2 linked regions of the Prochlorococcus marinus XMU1402 genome follow. Each later gene encodes a partner of the first gene's protein in a complex. Links are inferred from orthologs where the notes say so. Each region holds a gene or a part of one and is shown on either strand. Other genes may lie near its edges.

The links. The genes of interacting proteins can lie anywhere in the genome.
Region 2: the proteins of prfA (region 1) and prmC are in contact, whole or in part, in a crystal structure (PDB 2B3T), measured with the Escherichia coli proteins. The link is inferred for Prochlorococcus marinus XMU1402 from one-to-one orthologs.

The regions. Positions count from the first base shown.
Region 1 is NZ_JAAORD010000002.1:439,081-447,601, forward strand. The notes cover bases 5,663-8,521. They hold prfA (peptide chain release factor 1), read right to left. Parts: upstream 7,710-8,521; coding sequence 6,615-7,709; downstream 5,663-6,614. Other genes in these bases: alr (alanine racemase), read right to left, coding at 5,663-6,026; HA141_RS08630 (HNH endonuclease), read left to right, coding at 6,044-6,601; rpmE (50S ribosomal protein L31), read right to left, coding at 7,738-7,998; rpsI (30S ribosomal protein S9), read right to left, coding at 8,012-8,422; rplM (50S ribosomal protein L13), read right to left, coding at 8,432-8,521. Outside these bases: HA141_RS08595 (TIGR01548 family HAD-type hydrolase), read left to right, coding at 1-502; HA141_RS08600 (hypothetical protein), read right to left, coding at 726-1,937; HA141_RS08605 (DUF5989 family protein), read right to left, coding at 1,942-2,103; HA141_RS08610 (SxtJ family membrane protein), read right to left, coding at 2,107-2,499; HA141_RS08615 (carbamoyltransferase family protein), read right to left, coding at 2,502-4,355; more of alr, read right to left, coding at 4,827-5,662. UniProt on the Escherichia coli protein: Peptide chain release factor 1 directs the termination of translation in response to the peptide chain termination codons UAG and UAA.
Region 2 is NZ_JAAORD010000001.1:300,605-308,068, reverse strand. The notes cover bases 1,324-4,279. They hold prmC (peptide chain release factor N(5)-glutamine methyltransferase), read right to left. Parts: upstream 3,259-4,279; coding sequence 2,389-3,258; downstream 1,324-2,388. Other genes in these bases: psbB (photosystem II chlorophyll-binding protein CP47), read left to right, coding at 4,109-4,279; HA141_RS01660 (2Fe-2S iron-sulfur cluster-binding protein), read right to left, coding at 3,524-3,886; psbM (photosystem II reaction center protein PsbM), read right to left, coding at 3,269-3,421; HA141_RS01675 (L-threonylcarbamoyladenylate synthase), read right to left, coding at 1,789-2,370; minE (cell division topological specificity factor MinE), read left to right, coding at 1,324-1,475. Also shown: HA141_RS01695 (septum site-determining protein MinC), read left to right, coding at 1-210; septum site-determining protein MinD, read left to right, coding at 323-1,138; more of minE, read left to right, coding at 1,140-1,323; more of psbB, read left to right, coding at 4,280-5,632; HA141_RS01650 (photosystem II reaction center protein T), read left to right, coding at 5,656-5,754; transcriptional regulator NrdR, read left to right, coding at 5,854-6,333; HA141_RS01640 (S1 RNA-binding domain-containing protein), read left to right, coding at 6,443-7,464. UniProt on the Escherichia coli protein: Methylates the class 1 translation termination release factors RF1/PrfA and RF2/PrfB on the glutamine residue of the universally conserved GGQ motif, i.e. on 'Gln-235' in RF1 and on 'Gln-252' in RF2.

The sequences.
Region 1 (8,521 bases):
TGAAGATAGTAAATATTGGTCTGGTTACATAACAAATGAGGAATTATTAGTTGATAAAAAGTTTTTTGATTTAATTCAAGGTAATGGAATAATCTGGGGTTTTGTTAGTGGTGCAGAGTCTGCTTCTGCAAAATTTGTTTTAGAAAAAAGACTTGGACTAAAATCACCACCATTAATATCTATGGGAGATGCACCCGAGAAGCCTGATCCTAAAGGTTTTATTAACTTATCAAAAAAGCTTATTGGAGATAAACTTGGCGAATCAAATATTCCCATTGCATATGTAGGCGATACTATTGCAGATATAAATACAGTTATAAACGCGAGAAAGGAAATACCATCTCAGAAATTCATAAGTATCGGAATAGCTCCCCCTCATTTACATTTAAATTCTCGATTAAAAGAACGTAAATCTTACGAAACAAATCTTAGAAATGCAGGCGCTGACTTGATTTTAAATTCTATTTATGACCTCAAAGATATTAATCTTGACTTGTTTTAAAACAAATATTTATTAAAAAATTTTCTGAATAAATCACGGAGGGGGATTCACTAGAAAGAGAACGCTAGTGAACCTCGATGAACTAATACGAACTAACATGATCCCAGATGGAGTTAATTTACCCACCAGTTTTTTATGTTAATTAATTGATGATTTACGCATCTGAGTTATTAATTAGAAAGTTTACTCAAAAAATTAAAAGTATAAAAAAATATCATTAAACCTACATACCCAACATTTGTGTAACACGCTCTCGAATTAGGTCTGCGATTCTTTTATTACCCTCATTGTTAGGATGTCTAGCATCGGTATAAAGTGAATCATCAATTGTTAAAGCAAGATCATTTGAGATATCTAAACAATAATTTTTTGTGCTGCACAGTTCTCGAAGTATTGAATAAAGGTATCTTATTCTTGCAAGGTATTTAGGGTAGTCTTTACGATCTAAAATCAAACAATTTTCATTTATGATTTTACAGTAATCTTTGTTCAATCCAAGTGTAGGTTGGAGGATTACAAGATATTTTGAATTCATCGCTAGGGATGCAGAATTCATGAATTTAATATTTTTTTCCCAAATTCCCGCACTGTAAGCAAGCAGTTCCTTTTCCTCCTTTGAGATGTTATGGACACCCAATTCTTTCTTTGTGAGATTAGGATTCAGAGTTTTTTTGCTCAAAAAATTTGTTTTTAATTTACTCAACTGCTTGAATGTAGTGGACTCTTTAATGTACCCAATAAGATTTGAGGGGAAGGTCCTCTCTATTTTAAAAGTTTTTCCTTCTAATCCTTTTATAACCCCAGAATTAATTCCCCTCAGAAGCATATTTGAAGCAAGAACGTTTTCTTTATTTCTTAAGTAAGGATTCCAATAAAAATATATTTCATTGATACCATTAAATGAAATGACTAGGTCATATTTGTTACTATGAAACTTGGTTATTAGTCGCAACAATTCGTTAGAAGATGTTGCTCCAGCACTTCCTGCATTTTCAACTAGGTATCTCGAGAAATTGTTTTGTGAAATACCATCAAAGAGATGATGAACCCACGTCCCGCGGAAACCAGAAAATTGTGTACCTAATGGGTCTGTCGTAGAACCACCTAAAGTTAGAACCTTAAATTGTGATGAAAAGTCATCATCATTTTGAAATACTTCGGTTGCAGAAAGGTTATCAAAACTTAGTTCCGATGTGTTGATATTTTTCCTGAAATCATTTAACTGATGAGAATGTCCTACACCAGGGTGAAATACTAATTTATGCCTTTCAGTTGAGATAGTTTTGCCAGTTTGGATCGCATTTGAAATAACTGATTCTGAATACTTAACCTTGTTCCTGATAAATTTTGCAAGATTAAGAGACAATTCTATTGATGCAATCATCCCTGTAAAAATAGCGATATTGATAAATAAAATCTTGAATATTTTTTTCACTGAACTAAAAAATTGTATAAATAAATGGCGCAACTACTGAACCCTGAGTAAATACAATGAGTATCCCCATTAAAACAATCGTAATTATCAAAGGTGCTAACCAATACTTTTTACGAACTTTCAGAAAGTCCCAAATGTCTTTAACAAGATCAAGAAATGCTTCCATGATTCAAAAGATGCGGGTTAGATCTGTTTGATGTTTTTGTTTATTTTCTCTGTAACTCTTATCTCCTTTTCTTCGTCTTCTTAATGGATCATATCCAATTAAACGCATTACAAACGAAATAGGTAGAAGAACAATAATATAAACAAGACTAAGAATTATCCTACTATTAAACCATCCAAGTGTTAGACCGATTGCCATCCAACCCTTATATGGATAGTAAAGTAAGCGGGGCGATGTAAGTCCAAGCACCAATCCTATAATGCCTACCCAAAGAGTCCATGTCCTGAATTCATGCCCAAATAGTAAAGGAAGCAACCAACCAATTAGAATGGGGAATACCAACCCAATAAGCATTCCAAACTCACGAAGTTGTTTTTTAGAGATTGTATCTTTCATAATCAATCGAGTTCAAACTCCTCCTTCCAAGTTTCATCCTTCTCGACCTTGGGTTGCTCGCTCTTGAAAAGAATTTGGTTTTGAAGAACCAAGACATCCATCTCTGTCCTCATAAAACACCTATAGGCATCTTGAGGAGTACAAACAATTGGTTCTCCTCTTACATTAAATGAAGTATTTACAATAGTCGGACAACCAGTCTTTCTCTTGAAAGCACTAATCAAATTATAGTAGCGAGGATTGGTAGTTTTGCTTACCGTTTGAACTCTTGCTGAGTAATCGACATGGGTGATTGCAGGCAGTAAAGATCTTGGGATATTGAGTTTCTCAATGCCAAAAAGTTTTTTGTCTTCTTCTGTCATCTTCTTACAAAGTTCTTTCTTCACTGGAGCAACCAAAAGCATGTAAGGACTCTTATTATTCATCTCAAACTGATTGCTGACATCTTCTTCCAGAACCGATGGGGCAAAGGGACGGAAACTTTCCCGGTACTTGATTTTGAGGTTCATCACGCTCTGCATCTTCTGATTGCGAGGGTCTCCAATGATGGAGCGCGCACCTAGTGCTCTTGGACCAAACTCCATTGGTCCATTGAACCATCCAATCACATGACCTTTCTGAAGTTCCTCAGTTAGACACTCGAATAACTCAGGATCACTATAAGTGTGGAATGGCGTTTTGATTTGTTCAAGATATTTGGTAATTTCATCGTTGCTGAACGCAGGACCTAAATAGGTCCCTTTCATGGAGTCGTTCGTGTTGACCACTCTTTCCTGTTCTAGGTGTTGATGCCATCCAACCAAGGCAGCACCTATTGCTGAACCAGCGTCACCACTAGCAGGTTGAATCCAAATTTCATCAAAGATCTTTTCTTGCAGCAATTTCCCATTGACAACGCAGTTCAGAGCGACTCCACCAGCGAGACAAAGATTGTTGATGCCCGTTTCTTCTCTCAATGACTTTGCCAGTTTGACGACAATCTCTTCAGTGACGACCTGAATAGATGCCGCTAAGTCCATGTGGAACTGGGAGAGTTCAGATTCTACCTGTCGTGGAGATCTACCAAAAAGTTTGTGAAACTTCCGTCCTGTCATGCGGAATCCCCGATGGTATTTGAAGTAACTAATATCGAGACGGAATGTCCCGTCCTCCTTGATATCAATTAAATTGTCTTTGATCTTGGAGACATATCTGGGTTCTCCATAGGGAGCAAGACCCATTAGTTTGTACTCGCCAGAATTGACTTTGAATCCGCAGTAATATGTGAATGCTGAGTAAAGAAGACCCAGGGAGTGTGGGAAACTAATTTCCCAGAGAGGTTCAATGTTCTTTCCCTTACCAATCCAAGCAGATGTTGTTGCCCACTCACCTACGCCATCCATACATAAGATAACCGCTTTATCTAAAGGACTAGGGTAAAAAGCAGCAGCAGCGTGGGAAAGATGGTGCTCTGAAAAAAGCAAGTTGGGAATATCGGTTGAATCAGTGCCAAATAACTTTTGCACTTCTTTAAGATTCTTCTTAAGTTCAGTCTTTAAAAAGAGTTTTTCCTTCAACCAGACCTGCATCGCTGAAACGAAGGACCTTCCTCCCCTTGGTGCGGCGCCTAGATAAGTTTCCAAAAGACGCTCAAAGGTCAGGAGAGGTTTTTCGTAGTAAACGACCTCTTTGACGTCTGAAAGATCAATACCCTGCGATTTGAGGCAGTAAGAAACAGCATTCTTAGGGAAGCGTGAATCATGCTTTTTTCTAGAGAATCGTTCTTCTTGTGCTGCAGCAATTATTTCTCCATTTTTTATCAAAGCAGCAGCACTATCATGGTAATAACAAGACAAACCTATGATATAACTATCCATCAGAAATTTTCCAATTAACTAAATGACAATGTTATTAGAATACACAATTACCGGTTAATATTTCATTTCTATTATTAGTTAATGTTTAATTAATAATTTTACCCACCACAATCGCTTAGAACGGTCTCTCTGAGTACGTTATCTCTACTCACCATTTTTACTCCAGATATACATTTTACCCACCAATTTACCCACAAATTGGTTGACTTACTTTTGAACTTATGCGAAACTTTATGGACCTCATATTCTGGCATCTGTAGTCGTATCAGTAGATCTGAAACTTCAGCGAACTCTTATAAACTTCCACGAACCAAATAATCACGGAGAGGGAGGGATTCGAACCCTCGACAAAAGTTACCTCCTGTAACTCCTTAGCAGGGAGCCGCTTTCAACCACTCAGCCACCTCTCCAATTCTTATAGATTATCAATTTTTTTGCAAACATTCAAAATTTTTTAGTTAATCGAAATGTCTAATCAACTTGAACTCTCGGCAATCTATTTTTGAAAGAACAAAGAATTTCCCATGGAATAGTGTTAGATTCTCTTGCCCAATCAACAGGAGAAATTACTTTGTCTCCGTCAGATCCCAGTAATACCATTGTAGTACCAATATTTATTTCATTTGAACCTGTTATATCTACCATCATTTGATCCATAGTTATAGATCCAACCTGGGGATATAGTTTATTATTATGAATAACGTTTATCTTGCCTGAAAGATTTCTTGGAACTCCATCTGCATAACCAATACTTAATACAGCTAACTTAGTTTTTCTACTACTTACAAATTTTCCTCCGTAACTTACACTTACTCCTCGATCAATAATTCTTATAAAAGCTACTTTGACCTTCAAAAATAAAGCTGGTTTGAGCGATAAATTTTCATCTATTTTTGAAAGAGGACTATATCCATACATAGAAAGACCAACACGTACCATATCAAAATGAAAATCTTTTTTGATAAGCATGGCAGCAGAATTAGCTAAATGAATCTTGATATTGTGATTTTTATAAACGTAAATTTGCTTTAATAATTCCTGAAACTTGAATTTTTGTCGCTGAGCACTGCTTTTAGGATTTAATGAGTTATCTTCATCTGCAGAGGATAAATGACTATATATTCCCTCTATTATAATGTTTTCGAAAGATGTTATTTTTTCAAAATTTTGCACAAATTTATTACATTCAAATCCTAATCTTGACATCCCAGTATCAACTTTCAGATGTAAAGAAAATTTCAACCCAAAGTGTTTCCCAATATTATTACAAATTAAACACTCTCTCATACCACTAATAGTTGGCATAAGGTCATTTTTAAAGGCTATTATCAAATCTCTTTTCGTATATAAATTGCCCAGAATAAGAATTGGTTTTATAACTCCTGAAGAACGAAGTTTAATCCCTTCTTTTAATGTGGCAACTCCTAATTGCGAAGCTCCACCTTTAATAGCATAATCAGATACTACTTTTGCATCATGACCATATCCATCAGCTTTTACAACTGCCATAAATTGACAATTTTTACTTAATTTCGATCTTAACTGCCTTACATTTGTTTCTATTGCTTTACCTTTAACTTCAATCCATGCTCTTTGTTTTGGATCTATATCTTTTTCAAAGGTTGCATATTTATCGAAATTAAAAACCTGATTTGATTGCCGAATTTGCATTAACTTTGCACAATTATATGCGCTTATTGAAATATACAGTTAGCATGACATGTAAATCGAATTTTGGCATGGGCCAGACTCTAGTTTTAAATGCTTCTTATGAACCTCTAAACATCACATCGTGGCGAAGAGCTGTTATTTTGATGATCAAAGGTAAAGCAGAAAGCCTAGAAGAAGATAAATCATATTCAATACATTGTGGAAGAAAATTACCTACTGTTATAAGACTCCGTTACTACGTCAAAGTACCTTTTAGAGAGGTCTCTTTAACAAGAAAAAATATTCTTCTAAGAGATAATAATTCTTGCCAATACTGTAACTATAGAGGTAATGATTTATCAATAGATCATGTTTTACCGAGAAGCAGAGGTGGCACTGATAACTGGGAAAATGTCACTACTGCATGTCTTAGATGTAATGTACAAAAAGGGAACCGTACCCCAGAAGAGGCAAATATGCCTTTAAAGCGAAAGCCATACCGACCACTAAGTAATCTCAATTTTGAGGCTACAAGACAAATCGATTCTGGAAGACATAAAGAATGGAGTAAATACGTGATAGGGGTTGCAGTTTAATAAAAATATAATCTTAATTAACTTCGTTATTAAAATCTTCCATCATTCTCTTTTGTTCTTGCGCTATGCATGCATCTATCACTTCTTCCAATTGACCTGCGAGAATTGGTTCCAGTGAAAAATTGGAACCTAATCTATGATCGGTTGTCCTGTTATCTTTAAAATTGTAAGTTCTAATTTTTTCACTCCTATCACCAGTTCCAACCTGCGAAAGTCTTTGTGACCTTTCTTTTGCATTTGCTTCTTTTAATTGAATTTCATATAATTTGGCTCTTAAAATTTCCATTGCTCGTTCACGATTTTGCAATTGTGATCTTTCTTGAGTACAAAAAACTCTTATCCCTGTAGGTTTGTGGAGAAGGTCAATAGCAGTCTCTACCTTGTTAACGTTTTGTCCCCCTGCACCACCTGATCTTGCTGTACCAACCTCTAAATCGGTTGGATCAATCTTGACCTCAACGGGGTCAGCCTCAGGCATTACAGCAACTGTTGCTGTAGAGGTATGAACTCTACCTTGAGACTCAGTAGCAGGAACTCTTTGGACTCTATGAACACCAGCCTCATATTTTAGTTGACTATATACAGAATCTCCCTTAACAGAAATTACTAATTCTTTGAATCCTCCCATATCCGACTCCGAAGCACTTATAGGTTTTACAGACCATCCAATTTTTTGTCCATATCTTTCATACATTCTTGCTAGATCTCCCGCCCATATGCAAGCCTCGTTACCCCCTGCACCCGCTCTAATCTCTAACATTACACTTCTCTCATCTCTTGGATCTTTAGGTAGTAAAGCGATTGTAGTTTTTTGAATAAGTTGATTCTTACATTCCTCCAAAATAGTTAACTCCTCATTTATTAATGATTCCATCTCCTTATCATTTCGATTCTCTTTCAGTAAATTTTTCGAATCTTCAATTTCCTTATCAGTATCAATCAATTTATTAAAATCAATAACCAAAGGTTCCAATTTTGACCTTTCTTTTGCGATTGTTTCTAATTTTTTAGGATCATTGGCTATGTCAGGATCTGCGAGCTGAACTTCCAAATTTTCAAAACTTTCTGAAGCAGTTTTCAACCTTGCAATTAGTGTTGAGTATTCCAATTAAAATTAAGCTTAATTTTTGAAAATTCTACTTTTTAGAATCTTTTTTTTCTTTTTGCTCTTTTGATGTAGCTGAATTAGCTGAACCCATTCCATATTTTTTCATAAACCTATCAACTCTTCCCTCTGTATCAAGAATTTTTTGAGTTCCAGTAAAGAAAGGATGGTTACCGCTCCATACATCAACATTTAGCTCAGGCTGAGTTGAACCTATTGTCATTACAACTTCTCCATTACAAATAACTTTTGCATCTGGATACCATTTTGGGTGAATTTCTGGTTTTGGCATAATTTAAATTCCTTTAACGTTTGGAGAATTGAGGTGCTTTTCTTGCTTTTTTAAGACCATATTTTCTTCTTTCCTTGGCTCTAGGATCTCTACTGAGATGACCTTCAGTTTTTAGCGGTTTCCTATTGTCAGGTGATAATTCACAAAGTGCTCTAGCTGCACCTTGCTTAATAGCATCTGCTTGACCTGTTAATCCACCCCCAAAAACATTTACCAAAATATCATAAGAATTTTCTAAGCCTAATGTTTGAAGAGGTGCTTTTACTGAATTTAAGTGCAGAGGGTTGAAATTTAAATAATCATCTCCAGAACGACCATTAATTTTAATTTGTCCATTTCCTGGAATCAAGCGAACTCTAGCAACTGAAGTTTTTCTTCTTCCAGTACCCCAATAAACAGCTTTGTTTTTTATTTGACTATCCATTTTAATAAATTAACTATTTAATAATACAGGATTCTGTGCAGCATGAGGATGATCAGTACCTTTATAAACTTTTAGTTTTTTGAATTGCTGTCTTCCTAA
Region 2 (7,464 bases), on another replicon or contig:
GGTAAATTACTCGGCATCGCCTTCGCAGGGAGAGGTGGAAATAATAAGTCCTCTATTTCATCACTTTATTTAAGACCTTTACAATTAAGAATTGCAGACATTATCGCTATCGGGCCAAAAGATAAGCCCCAAAATTCTTACCCTGAAATTGCAGTAGTAGATAATCAAACAATAATTATCAAGCCCTACATAATAGAAACCAGAAATTAATCAATAGATTTGAAATAAATTAATTCAAAGTCTATAAATTTAAGAATTACTTAATATTTAAAATATTTAACTTCTTGAAAGTGGGCTTATCATTTAAAAAATTATTAAATCTTTGGCGGAAAACTCTCGCACAATACTAATTTGTTCAGGAAAAGGTGGGGTTGGCAAAACAACTTTAACTGCAAATTTAGGAATAGCCCTTGCCAATAGCGGAGCAACTACGGCTGTATTAGATGCTGATTTCGGATTGAGAAACTTAGATCTTCTTTTAGGATTAGAAAATCGTATTATCTATACAGCTCAAGATGTTCTAGACAAAAATTGTCGTCTTGAACAAGCTCTGGTCAGGCATAAAAAAGAGCCTAATTTAGCTCTTTTACCTGCTGGAGATCCTAGGATGTTGGAATGGATGAAGCCCGAAGATATGAAAAAAATTAGTGAGCTTCTTAGCGAAAAGTTTGACTATGTTTTGGTTGATTGTCCTGCTGGTGTAGAGGACGGTTTTAAGAATGCCCTTGCAGCCTGTAAAGAAGCAATTGTAGTTACCAACCCGGAATTATCTGCAGTACGTGACGCCGATAGAGTAATAGGAATTCTTAATACTTCAGACATTGAACCTATTCAACTTGTAATCAATAGAGTCCGCCCTAATATGATGGCTAGTCAAGAGATGCTATCTATCGAAGATGTTCAAGGAATTCTTTCGTTGCCCTTACTAGGCATTGTTTTAGAGGATGAACAAGTAATAATAAGTACAAATAGAGGAGAGCCATTAACACTTACAGATAGTAGTTCTCCTGCAAAAAAATGTTACTTGAATGTTTCTCAAAGACTTTCAGGTAAGGATGTTCCAATTATTGATCCCAAAAATGAAGGGAAAAGTCTGAAAGATAAATTCATGAGATTAATGCAAATTAGGGTTTTTTAAAATGATGACTCTCAGAGACCTTATAAACAAATTACTAGGAAGAGAAACGGCTAGTGCTAATACCGCTAGAGAAAGATTACAACTTGTACTGGCTCATGACAGAGTTGATATGAGTTCTTTAACAACTGATCTTTTGGATAAAATGAGAAAAGAAATTCTTGATGTTGTCGCTAAATATGTAGAAATTGATTTTGAAGAGGTAGCGGTAAGTTTAGAAACCGAGGATAGAATGACTGCATTAGTTGCCAATTTACCGATTAAAAGAACTATTTCAGGAGAAATAAAATTCAAAAAAAACGACAAAATTGGAAAAAACGATAAAGATATCAAAAAGTAATAAATTTTAAAAAGCCAAAAAAATACTAATAATTGCTCCATCTTGAATGTAAGATATAATTGTGCCGGCTTAGCTCAGTGGTAGAGCAGCGCTTTTGTAAAGCGAAGGTCATCAGTTCAAATCTGTTAGCCGGCATTTTGAATTATTTAATTCTTATAAATATTTTTCCCCGAAAATAACGAAATTAAAATTATTAAAGCGAAAACAGGAAATAATCTTATTTCAAGAACATACTCTAAAAAAGACGAAAGGGGTTCAAATATCCAATAAGTAAAAAATTGAATTAAAAAAACAAAAAATAATAATAAAAACATTAATACAATTCCTTAACTAATACTTCTCCTTCTCTAATCATCCTCCATTTGCCACTTTTCTTCCAAGATATTATTGTACTGGCTTTACAACTACTTTTCTCCCATGGAATGGGTCCTAAAATTTTTAGAGTAGGAAAGTCAAAAGCAATTCCCTCAACTGTCATTGACCCTGTGAAACCTGAGATGTTTGCGCTTGAAGTTAATAATGGTCCTGTTTCTTCTATAAGAGACTGAGCCATATGTGAATTTGGGATTCTTAAACCAAGTGTAAGATCTTTGCTTGTAAGCATTAAAGCCTGCTTTTCTGAAGAAGGAATAATCATTGTCAGAGCTCCAGGCCAATAAGTTGAAGCTATTTTTTCGTAATCTTCTTTTGCTGATTCGTGAACATAATCGATTAATTGTTTTTGTTCTGATCCCATAAGAATTAAGGGTTTATTTTTATCTCTTTTTTTAAACTTATAAATAGTATTTGAAAATTTTGGCAGGCATCCAATTGCAGGTAAAGTATCTGTAGGAAAAATAATAGGTAAACCACTTTTAAGAGTCTTTAAAGCTGATTCGCGGTCTACTAAATTCATCTGTACTTTAGTAATAATTTATTTATATCTCCCAATCGTAAACCTACCAATACCTGAAAGATCATTCACGATTTCTATTGATGTAAATTTATTTTCAAAAAGTAATTGTTTTACTGATTCACCTTGATCAAAATGATTCTCTAAAATCAACCATCCGTTTTTTTTTAAAAATAATGGTGCTTTTTGAATTATTTCCCTAATGTGTTTTAAACCATCTTCACCTCCTAATAAGGCAATTTTTGGTTCAAAATTTTTAACCTCTTTGGGTAATTCTTCATAAGTATTTTTAGGAATATATGGCGGGTTTGCAATAACGAGATCTAATTCTCCTTTAAATCTTTCAAGTGGGGTCCACCAATTTCCGCAGTAAAATTTCAAATTTGATTGTCTAGAGGCTTTTATATAATTTTCAGTTGCTACTTTTAGTACATCTTGATCTATATCAGTTGCTACTCCATCCCATAGTGGATATTCTAGTGCTAAAGCGATGCTTATAGCTCCTGATCCAGTTCCTAATTCTGCAAAAAATATTTTTTGTGATTTCTTCGTAAATAACTTGAATACGATATCAACTATCAATTCGGTCTCTGGTCTAGGAATAAGAACTTTATTTGTAACTTTTAGTTTTAAATTCCTCCAAAAAACTATTCCACAGAGATATTGAATTGGGTGAGAATTTAATAAATGTTCTTCCCAAACAGATTCTAAAAAGTTTAAGTTTTTTTTTAAATATAAGTTTCCCTCAGGATTTATATTTAGCAGGTTTAGATCAACAGAGGATATTCCGCCTATACAATCAAGTAAAAGAGCGAATGATTGTTTATCTCCTCCTTTAGAGAGTTGCTTTTTTTTCCAAAATAAAAATTCTTTTACAGAAATACAAAGCATTTATAAAGCATTAACGCTTTGGGCCAAGCCTACCTTTACTAGATTCAGAATAGAAGCTTGATTTTTCGCCATCTTGAGTAGAAATAAATAAACCTATGAGGAATATTGTTGGCACCCCTACAAATAAAAGACTAGCTACGAATCCAAAGTTAGTTGTTTCCATTTAGTTGGCAGTTCTATCGTGTAGTAAGACTATAGACACATAATTTGAAATAAAGTGGAAAATTCAACAAATTTTATCAACAGATTAACAGTCTTAAACAATTTAGCGAGGTAATTTTTTATTTTCGCTAATTTTTTTAAGTTCTTCCAAATTTGAAGGAGGAGATTGTGGTTTTGTTAAAATTACTGCTGAGGATTTTATTAATGTTTGACAGGCAAGTCGCCAATTCTCAGGTCTATTTTTAAGTTTTTCTTCTTCGACTGATGTAAGAGGGCTTAATGAATTTTTACTTCCTCCTTCAACAGAAATGAAACAGGTACTACATTGTCCTGCTCCTCCACAATTTCCTAAAATTCCCTTTAGTCCATAAAGCTGTAAGTTCTCTTTCATTACTAGTTCCCTTAAATTTTCGCCAGGATTGCATTGAACCTCTAAGTCCTCGCGGATAAATCTAATAGTTGCCATTTTTTTTGTTATTTTTCCTATTTTGGCGTTTTACTTTGAGAATTGTGACCAAAATATTAACAATTTTTAGTCTAAAATTCCGTGTAACTACAGTGATACAAATCGATCTAGCCAATTTTCGCAAGAAAATAAATTTATTTACAATAATCCCTCAAAGACTAAAAAACCCTTACTATCGTGATGTTTAGCTGTTTATTCAGCATAGTTACTAGAAATTAACCGATGGGATTGCCTTGGTATCGAGTTCACACAGTAGTTATTAATGACCCAGGTCGACTACTTGCTGTGCATCTTATGCATACTGCATTATTAGCCGGCTGGGCCGGTTCTATGGCTCTTTATGAATTAGCCATTTTTGATCCTTCTGATGCTGTTCTCAATCCTATGTGGAGACAGGGAATGTACGTAATGCCATTTATGGCAAGACTTGGCATCACAAGTAGTTGGAACGGATGGGATATCACAGGTGCTACAGGGGTTGACCCTGGATTCTGGAGCTTCGAAGGAGTCGCAGCTGCACACATTGTCTTTAGTGGGCTATTAATGTTGGCCTCTATTTGGCATTGGACATACTGGGATTTAGATTTATGGGAAGATTCAAGAACAGGAGAGCCTGCTCTTGATCTACCAAGAATTTTTGGAATTCATCTTCTTCTAGCTGGACTTACCTGTTTTGGGTTTGGAGCATTTCATTGTGCAAATGTAGGAATTTGGGTTTCTGACCCTTATGGTTTAACCGGTCATGTTGAGCCTGTAGCCCCTTCCTGGGGAGTAGAAGGTTTTAATCCTTTCAACCCAGGAGGAATAGTAGCAAATCATATTGCAGCTGGGCTTATGGGTATCATCGGAGGTATCTTCCACATTACCAATAGACCTGGAGAAAGGCTTTATAGAGCCTTAAAACTTGGAAGTCTTGAAGGAGTTCTAGCCAGTGCTTTAGCAGCTGTATTATTTGTTTCTTTTGTTGTCTCAGGCACAATGTGGTACGGTTCAGCTACTACTCCAGTCGAATTATTTGGTCCTACTAGATATCAATGGGACTCAGGTTATTTTAAGACTGAAATTAATAGAAGGGTTCAAGCTGCTATTGATAATGGTGCCACCAAAGAAGAGGCATATGCATCGATACCAGAGAAATTAGCCTTCTATGATTATGTTGGGAATAGTCCTGCTAAAGGAGGATTGTTCAGGGTTGGAGCTCTTGTTAATGGTGATGGTCTACCAACTGGTTGGCAGGGTCACATTGCTTTTCAAGATAAGGATGGTAACGAATTAGAAGTTAGAAGAATACCTAATTTCTTTGAAAACTTTCCAGTGATACTAGAAGATAAAGAAGGCAATGTAAGAGCCGATATTCCATTTAGAAGAGCAGAAGCAAAGTATTCATTCGAACAAACTGGTATTACTGCGACTATTTATGGTGGAGATCTAAATGGACAAACATTTACTGATCCTGCAGTAGTTAAAAGATTAGCTAGAAAAGCTCAACTTGGAGAAGCATTCAAGTTCGATAGAGAAACCTACAAATCTGACGGTGTATTCCGAAGCTCTCCTAGAGCCTGGTTTACATATGCGCATCTATGTTTCGGATTGCTATTCTTGTTTGGCCACTGGTGGCATGCTTCAAGAACTCTTTACAGAAATTCCTTTGCTGGTATTGATGCTGAGATAGGTGACCAAGTTGAATTTGGTTTATTCAAGAAGCTTGGTGACGAAACCACAAGAAGAATCCCAGGAAGGGTTTAAACTAATCTTTATTACTTAATCTTATGGAAGCTTTTGCCTACGTCCTTATTCTAACTCTCGCAGTTGTTACATTATTCTTTGCTGTCGCATTTAGAGATCCCCCTAAATTTGATAGAAAATGAACTAAAAAAAAAACCCTCTTTAATCAAGAGGGTTTTTTTACTTTTCATAATTAAAATTTTAATCTACTATTAGAGTTAAAGTTATGCTTATTTCACTACATGCAGTGTCCAACCTGTCAAAACACGGATAGTAGAGTTTTGGAATCAAGATCTGCTGATAGTGGTAAAAGTGTTCGAAGAAGAAGGGAGTGCTTAAATTGCAGCTTTAGATTTACAACTTATGAAAGAGTTGAAACAATGCCAGTTTCAGTTATTAAAAAAGATGGGAGCACAGAACTATTTGATAAACAAAAATTATTTACTGGCATATCAAGAGCATGCGAAAAGACCAACTTCAGTAGCGAAGCAATTATTAATTTTGTAGATAGTATTGAATCACAAATTCTTCAAGACAATAACAAAGATATCAAGTCTTCAAAAATTGGAGAATTAATACTTAAATGTCTTAGGAAAGAAAACGAAGTGGCCTATATAAGATATGCTTCAGTTTACAGAAAATTTAATGGGGTAAAAGATTTTATTTCTACTCTTGAATCTCTAAAGGGAAGTTCAAAAAACCAATTAGCTTCAATTTTATAAAAGTAAGCATCTTAAAGTGTAGAATACTTATCACAAATGTTTTTTGCTATCAGTTTGCAGGCTCATAGCATTCCTTTCTAACTACCTAAGGTAGTCTGCGATATAACAAATGAACGAAAATTCTTCCAAAACTATTAAAGAACTTTCTGAAGATAAAGAAATTAAAAATTCATCTGAATTAGATAAAGATTCAGTATCCCCAAATGAGGAAGATATTCCTTCGGCAGATTCTTCCTCTAGCCGAACAAATGCAGATTTTGATAATGCTGGATTCACACAAGAAGAATTTGCATCACTTTTGGGCAAATATGATTATAACTTTAAACCTGGCGATCTAGTAAATGGTACTGTTTTTGCTTTAGAAACCAAAGGAGCCATGATAGATATAGGGGCAAAAACAGCTGCTTTTATGCCTGTTCAGGAGGTTTCAATAAATAGAGTTGAAGGATTGAATGATGTATTACAACCTTCAGAAAGAAGAGAATTTTTCATAATGAGTGAAGAAAATGAAGATGGTCAATTGGCCCTCTCCATTAGAAGAATCGAGTATCAAAGAGCATGGGAGAGGGTTAGGCAACTGCAAAAAGAAGATGCCACTATTTTTTCTGAAGTTTTTGCAACAAATAGAGGAGGTGCTCTTGTAAGAGTTGAGGGGCTGAGAGGTTTTATCCCAGGCTCTCATATAAGTGCGAGGAAAATCAAAGATGACTTAGAGGGTGAATATCTACCTTTAAAATTTCTTGAAGTTGATGAAGAAAGAAACAGATTAGTACTAAGTCATAGAAGAGCTTTGGTTGAGAAAAAAATGAACAGACTTGAAGTGGGTGAGGTTGTTGTAGGTTCTGTTAAAGGTATTAAACCTTATGGAGCCTTTATAGATATTGGAGGCGTTAGTGGTCTTTTGCACATTTCTGAGATCAGTCATGAGCATATCGAGACACCTCATAATGTTTTAAATGTTAGTGATCAAATGAAAGTGATGATAATTGATCTTGATTCCGAAAGAGGAAGAATTTCATTATCTACAAAAGCACTTGAACCTGAACCAGGAGATATGCTAACTGATCCTCAAAAAGTTTTTAGTAAAGCTGAGGAAATGGCTGCAAAATACAAACAAATGTTGTTTGAACA